DNA from 2 places in the Paenibacillus medicaginis genome. Region 2 is predicted to be linked to the other one. Evidence: a T-box and tRNA genes for the amino acid it is inferred to sense, from the RefSeq annotation. Region 2 holds a T-box; the other holds one or more tRNA genes.
What was found. The T-box of region 2 lies ahead of ACE5LO_RS23770 (valine--tRNA ligase). A T-box ahead of a tRNA ligase gene usually reads a tRNA of that ligase, here a tRNA-Val.
Positions count from the first base shown of each region.

Region 1: it has a tRNA-Val gene. The T-box ahead of ACE5LO_RS23770 (valine--tRNA ligase) is inferred to sense a tRNA for this amino acid. The anticodon was not compared.

Region 1 is NZ_JBHIRY010000002.1:130,878-134,298, reverse strand. Features, by position in the region: gene ACE5LO_RS03185 (MBL fold metallo-hydrolase) at 1-498, shown strand, start outside; gene ACE5LO_RS03180 (GNAT family N-acetyltransferase) at 636-1,079, opposite strand; tRNA gene ACE5LO_RS03175 (tRNA-Val) at 1,315-1,387, shown strand; gene ACE5LO_RS03170 (hypothetical protein) at 1,788-2,366, opposite strand; gene ACE5LO_RS03165 (amidohydrolase family protein) at 2,564-3,421, opposite strand, start outside.
Region 2 is NZ_JBHIRY010000035.1:22,105-25,525, reverse strand. Features, by position in the region: gene ACE5LO_RS23770 (valine--tRNA ligase) at 1-1,983, opposite strand, end outside; T-box leader at 2,052-2,309, opposite strand; gene ACE5LO_RS23765 (LysM peptidoglycan-binding domain-containing protein) at 2,486-3,421, opposite strand, start outside.

The DNA of each region.
Region 1 (3,421 bases), on a different contig from region 2:
CTGTATTTGGCGGAGGCGCTCGTCGAACCGCTCTGGGAAAATACCCTGAAAGGCGGGATGCTGCAAAAAGGGATGTTTGAACGGATGGAGGACATCTTCGAAATCAGGCCGCTCGTGCCGGGAGAGGCTATCGACCTTGTGCCCGGAATCCGGGCAGAGCTGATCTCTACCAAGCATATTCCCGGCAAGGACAGCTACTCCCTGTATATCAATGAGCGGTTGTTCTACAGCGCGGATATGATCTTCGATCCGGGGATGCTGACGAAGCTGGTGCAGGAACGCGGCTGCAGAGCGATTCTGCATGAGGTGCAGCTGCTCGGCGAAGGAGTAGTACATACCACCCTGGACGAGCTGCTCAGCCTGCCGCCGGAGCTGCAGCGGATGATCCATCTTATGCATTACAGCGATGAAATAGAGGCGTTCCGGAGCCGTACGGGCGAGATGAAAATCCTTGAGCAGCAGCGCGTTTATGATGTGGAGCATGAGCTGGAAGTATAGTCAGGGTGATAGTGTAATTGGGATTGTTGTGTAATTTGCTGGTAGTGTGATGGTTGGGAGATGGTGATGGGAAAGCCGCAGAAACGGGCATTTTCTGCGACTTTCGTATGATCTGGTTAGACAGAAATTTCTTTCAATTACAGCTTTTTACGCATCCGTACATGCGGGATTCCCGCATCATCGAATGGCTCTTCGGAGATCGTTTCATAGCCGAGCTTCTTGTAGAACACCTCCGCCTGACACTGGGCGTCCAGCAGCGAATAATGAAGCCCCAGTTCCCGTGCTCTCTCCTCCATGGCGAGCAACAGCACTCGTCCGTATCCTTTCGAGCGGTAGTTCTTCAGAACTGCAATACGCTGCATTTTAGCCGTCTCGTCGTCATAAATGGTTACCCTTCCCGTCGCAACCATTTCTCCTTCGTCCTGAATAAGAAAATGATGAGCCGTCCCGGTGAGGCGGTCATGCTGGTCAATTTCCTCCTCCACCGGTACATTCTGCTCCTTAACAAATACTTCGGTGCGAATGGCCAGCGCCTGTTCGAGCTGCTCCTCGGTCATTACAGTTACAATCTCAGCCGCCATAATTTGTCCTCCTACTGTCTATGTATGTATGGCATTGAACCATGTAAGCTGAATTATAATACAAAAACGGCTGGGAAGGTAATGGTGTAGTTTCATGGTTAGAGCGGCGAAAGTGAATGACAGAATTGCCTTGTATCTATCATTAATCTGTTTGGAAAAATGAAATTTATTCAGATAGACTGTTGACACATGGGAAGCTTTCGGGTAATATCAATCTTACCGCGATAATTAATTTGATCTGTTAGCTCAGCTGGGAGAGCACCATCTTGACAGGGTGGGGGTCAGTGGTTCGAGCCCACTACAGATCATAGCCGAGAGCCCTTGCATAGCAAGGGTTTTCTTATTTTACCGGTGTTGTCGCTTAGTGCCAAAAGGTCTTTGGGGGCGATTTCGGGGTCCTGTAGGGGGCTATAAATCAAAAGTGATGCTGCTTATAACTGCTCATTCAGTCGTAATGGGTAAATATTCTTCAAAATGTTTTGTCGGACAGACTCATAGATTCATATCCAATTTCGAGCTTAAGAGCAAAGTAGACAAAATAAACAACTGGACCGAAAAAGATAAGCCCTTGGCTCGGTCCAGTTCTCATTTTTTTGAATCCGCAAACTGTCCTTATTCAATTTCCCTTGATACAAATTTGTTATATTCCTCTTCACGAAGAATTATTTAGCAACTAAATTCTAGTAAAAAATTCAATAAAGGAGCAAATTAATTACTCTCATTATTTGACATAATTTCTTCTACGCTTGTTTTTATTTCAGCTTTAAATGTATTTTGAGATGTGCCATCTAATTGCTCGAGCACCTTATTTGTGGTTTCAGATACAACTTTTCCGTTTCTTACTTTCCAGACACCGTCATCAAAGTTATAAGACCAATACTTTCCATCAGATGTTTTTACCAGGATAAGGTAAACCTGCTCACCTTCATGGACAAAGTCAGTTTCTGGGTTATCTTTCTCAATTCCGTGCTGCAAAAACGTAATCTCCTTCTCTTCCGGTACTTCCCCGTATACAACTTCACTCACACTAATGATTGCCGGAGTTACATCATAATCAAAACCAACTCCAGAACTTCTCTTCTCTGGCTCCTCTACTTTGCTTACTACCCCTTTTATTACAACATCTGCCCCATAAAGAGCTTCTTCAAGATTATTAGGTACTTCCACCGACCCAAGTTCCCTTTCTGGATGATTACCTGTTAAAAGCGGACCAATCAAGAAACCTGCAATAATACAGGCTGCAACAGATACAACATATATTGAGAATATAACTTTTTTATTTTTCATTAAGGTATCTCCCTATTATTTTACAGGGAATAATCTACCATAAAAATGAAATAGAGTATACATATTTTTCAAAGAAACTCTCAATTAGACAAACAAACCTCGGTCGATTCCCGTGGCTTGTCGTTTTATTTTTATCTTGTATCGTTTCTGAATACCTTCCTGGTTCGGCTATTTCACCCTCTATTACTCTCAACCGTTCACTGATTATCCATCGCATACGCCCGCGCTGCATACAGCCCCGACTGCCAGCCTCCGCAGGAATAGACCCAGCGACTCAAGCTTGTGCCCGATAGCAGCTGCGTCACATCCGCCGCATCTGTGACCACAAAATTGCAGACGTTACCTTCCTGAATCCCGTAACCTTCACTGCCCACAATGCCGGCAGGTACGTCTGTGATCATCCGCAGAAGCTGTACCAAATCCTCTTCGCCCCCCATATGGGCGGCATACGATGTAATTTGGGCGATCTGCGTCAGATCTCCACGGCCGAACGGGTGGAACGGATCCTGAATGTTATCGGAGGCGGCCGCCAGCGGAATGCCGACAGTAAGCAACTCACGGATTCGTGTTGTTCCCCGCCGGACCAGACCACGGTCATCCCTTCCCTGCAAATACAGGTTAACAGCAGGCAGCGTTACGGCATTCAGGCGTGCATCTTTCATCTTTGTGATCACAACCTGCGCATCCTTTTCATCCATCGCGGATAATGAACAGAGATGGCCTGCCGTCACCCGGCCCTGATATCCGTAACGAATCGTATGCTCCGCGATGCTCAACACAGTCCTTTTTCCCGGATCATCGCTTTCATCGGCATGCAGATCAACCGGTACCCCGTATTGCTCAGCCAGCCGGAAAATGCGACTGATCTCACCTTCGGGATCATCAGCCAGATGGGGAGCGCCGCCCAATACGTCGATGCCCATGCGCAGCGCTTCTGCGACAGCTTCATCGACAACCCTCTGGTCGCCTCGGAACGGAACCATCAGCGAATACTGGATGTTCATGCTGCCGCTCAGCTTCTCCCGTACCTCCAAAGCCGCGGCAATCGTCCGAAA
Region 2 (3,421 bases):
AAATTCAATGTACCAGTCGCACAGATCGTCCCAGATGAAGTTATACAGCAATCGGCCTGTTTCGCCAAATTCATAGGCATCTATTAGACGCGTGATATCGCGCGAAGTTTCGTTCAGACGATGAAGAATCCAGCGGTCCGCCGTGCTGAGCTCGCCTGTAATGTCGATGTCGGAAGCGGTAAATCCATCCAGATTCATCAGCGCAAAGCGGGAAGCATTCCAAATTTTGTTTGCAAAATTCCGTGCTTGTTCGACACGTTCCTCACGGAACCGCAGATCCTGTCCCGGTGTGCTGCCCGTAGCTACCATGTAACGCATGGCGTCGGCGCCGTAGTTGTCGATCACTTCAAGCGGATCTACCCCGTTGCCGAGCGATTTGGACATTTTGCGTCCGTCGGAGGCACGGATCAGGCCGTGAATGAGAACATCCTTGAAAGGAATCTCGCCTGTGAATTCAAGGGCCGTGAATATCATACGGGATACCCAGAAGCCGATGATATCATAGCCTGTTACCAGCACATTGGTAGGATAGTAGCGCTGCAGATCTTCCGTCTGCTCAGGCCAGCCCAGCGTAGAAAAAGGCCACAGGGCGGAGCTGAACCAGGTGTCGAGCACATCCTCATCCTGCTTGAGATTTCTGCCTGCATATTCAGGCAGAGTCGTTGGATCCTCAGCCGATACGATCACTTCACCGGTATCCGCGTCATACCATGCCGGAATGCGGTGGCCCCACCATAGCTGGCGTGAGATACACCAGTCCCGTACATTTTCAATCCAGTGCATGTAGATTTTTTCAAAACGGTCCGGAACGAAATTAACGCCCTTTCCACTCTTTTGCGCTTCAATGGCCGTTTCAGCCAGCGGCTGCATTTTAACAAACCATTGTGTGGACAGATAAGGCTCGACAACTGCATTGGTCCGTTCGCTGTGTCCTACCTGGTGCACATGGTCTTCAATGCGGATAAGCACGCCCAGTTCCTTCAGGTCCGCTACGATCTGCTTGCGGCAATCACTGCGGTCAAGCCCTTGATATTTCCCGGCTTCGGCGTTCATTTTGCCATCCTCGTCCATAACGATAATCTGCGGCAGATTATGGCGTTGTCCCATTTCAAAATCGTTCGGATCGTGTGCCGGAGTAATTTTAACGGCACCGCTGCCGAATTCTTTATCTACGTAGTCGTCGGCAATCACAGGAATCTCCCGTCCCGTGAGTGGCAGAACGAGCATTTTGCCAATCATGTCCTTATACCGCTCATCTTCAGGATGAACAGCAACCGCCGTATCCCCAAGCATCGTTTCCGGACGGGTTGTCGCCACAGTGATATGACCGCTTCCGTCTTTCAGCGGGTACTGCAAATGGTACAGGTGGCCGTTGACTTCTTTGTGTTCTACCTCGATATCGGAAAGAGCGGTGCGGGCAACCGGGTCCCAGTTGATAATACGCTTGCCCCGGTAAATCAGACCTTTTTCATAAAGCTTGACAAAAACGGTCCGTACCGCTTTGGACAACCCTTCGTCCAGAGTGAACCGCTCACGGGAATAGTCCAGTGAAAAACCCATCTTTTCCCATTGATTGTGAATGTTGTCGAGATAGTGCTCCTTCCATTCCCATACTTTCTCCAGAAATTTCTCCCTGCCGAGATCATAGCGGGTGAGCCCTTCTTCACGCAGCTTCTGCTCCACCTTGGTCTGCGTAGCAATCCCGGCGTGGTCGGCGCCCGGAAGCCACAAAGCGTCATAGCCCTGCATCCGCTTCACACGGATAATGATATCCTGCAGCGTAAAATCCAGTGCATGTCCCATATGCAGCATTCCGGTTACGTTCGGGGGAGGAATAACGATCGTAAAAGGCTCCGCCTCCGGAAAGCGGCCTGCGCGGAAGTATCCTTTCTCGATCCACGTTTTATACCATTTCTGTTCCGCCGCTTTCGGATCGTACGTTGTCGGCATTTCCAGGGTTGTTTTATTCGTTTGTTCTGACATGCTTCCTTACCTCCATCATTGGTTTTGGAATTGGTCGTTTTTTTGGGCATAAAAAAAGCCCGTCATCCTCAAAGGACGAAAGGCTGTTCTTTCGCGGTACCACCTTTGTTTCACACCCATACCGTCCGAAAACAGCACAGATTGTGACACTCATGCGGATAACGGCCGCTCACCGGCCTTGTTCTACTAATGGCCTACGCAATGCGCATGTTCAAACAGGCGACTCCCGGGCGACTTCAGCCAGTTGGTTCCTGCGGAATCTCCCAGCGCTGCAATTCCGCTCTCTGAAGGACATACTGCCTACTCTTCCCGTTCAATGTCTTTCATATAAGCTCTTGGTTCCCTTAAACTGATATACCACATAATAACTTGCCTGCCCCTCTTAGTCAACTGTCGAGGCGCACAATTTCAGACATATATTCTTTAGCATAACCCTGACTTCCCCTTTGCATACCAACAACCCGCCGCTGTCATGCGGCAGGCTGTCCGGGTCTTCAAGCTATTATGGAATATACAGAACCTGGCCTTCTTCTACGTTCTGTTCGCTTAGCCGGTTATGCATCTGCAGCTCACGTGCGCTCAGTTCGTACCGTTCCGCAATCGATTCCAGCGTCTCCTCACGCTGGACAATGCACAGCCTGACCTTGCGGAACTTGGTTTCCTCCTGAAATCCATGCTGAAAAAGAGTTTTCCATTTCCCGTTATCCGCCCCTGGTTCGCCGTCTTCTTCGGGGGCAGTCAGATCAGCGCTTTCATCATACGCGAGTTCGGCTTCCTTGGCAGGACGTGAAGTGATCAGTGAAGAATATGGTACAGCTTCGGCCGCTACGACACCGGGTTCCTTTTTGCTTCCAAAAGCAACCTTCGGCTCTTTTTTCTCCTCTGCCGGTGTGTCTGACAACGTCGTAACAGAAGGCTCCGCAAAAGAAATCTGCTCTTCCGGCCGTTCAGCCGTGATCGGGATATCTTGCTTGAACACTTCAACAGGTTCATGCTCAGGGGCAGACTCCGGCTCACGGACCACTGCCTTCACCGGCTCTTCCCGCTCGGACTCCAGCTCCCAGACTACAGGTTTGCCGTTGGTAAAATCCGCAATCTCCTGATCCTCATTGCGAATCACATCTGCGAGTGTATGATCCTCGGCTTCCTGCGGCTGCGCTGCTTCCGGTTGGGGATTCCAGAATGTCTGTATCGAATCTTCATTAAGTGCCTGCTCCTGCTCTTGCTGCTGCTCAAATTGCTGTTCATACTGATGCTGCTCAGACTGTAGTTGTTCAGGCTGTTGCTGCTGCTTATCCTGCTGTTGTTGCTTATTCTGCTGCTCCGGCACTGGAGTATGAGCTGCCGTGTATCCGTCATCACCCCAGCCAGGTGCTTCCTCCGTCTGCGAGCCGTCAACCCCGTACAGCGTCAATATGCCCGTGATATTCAAGCTCCG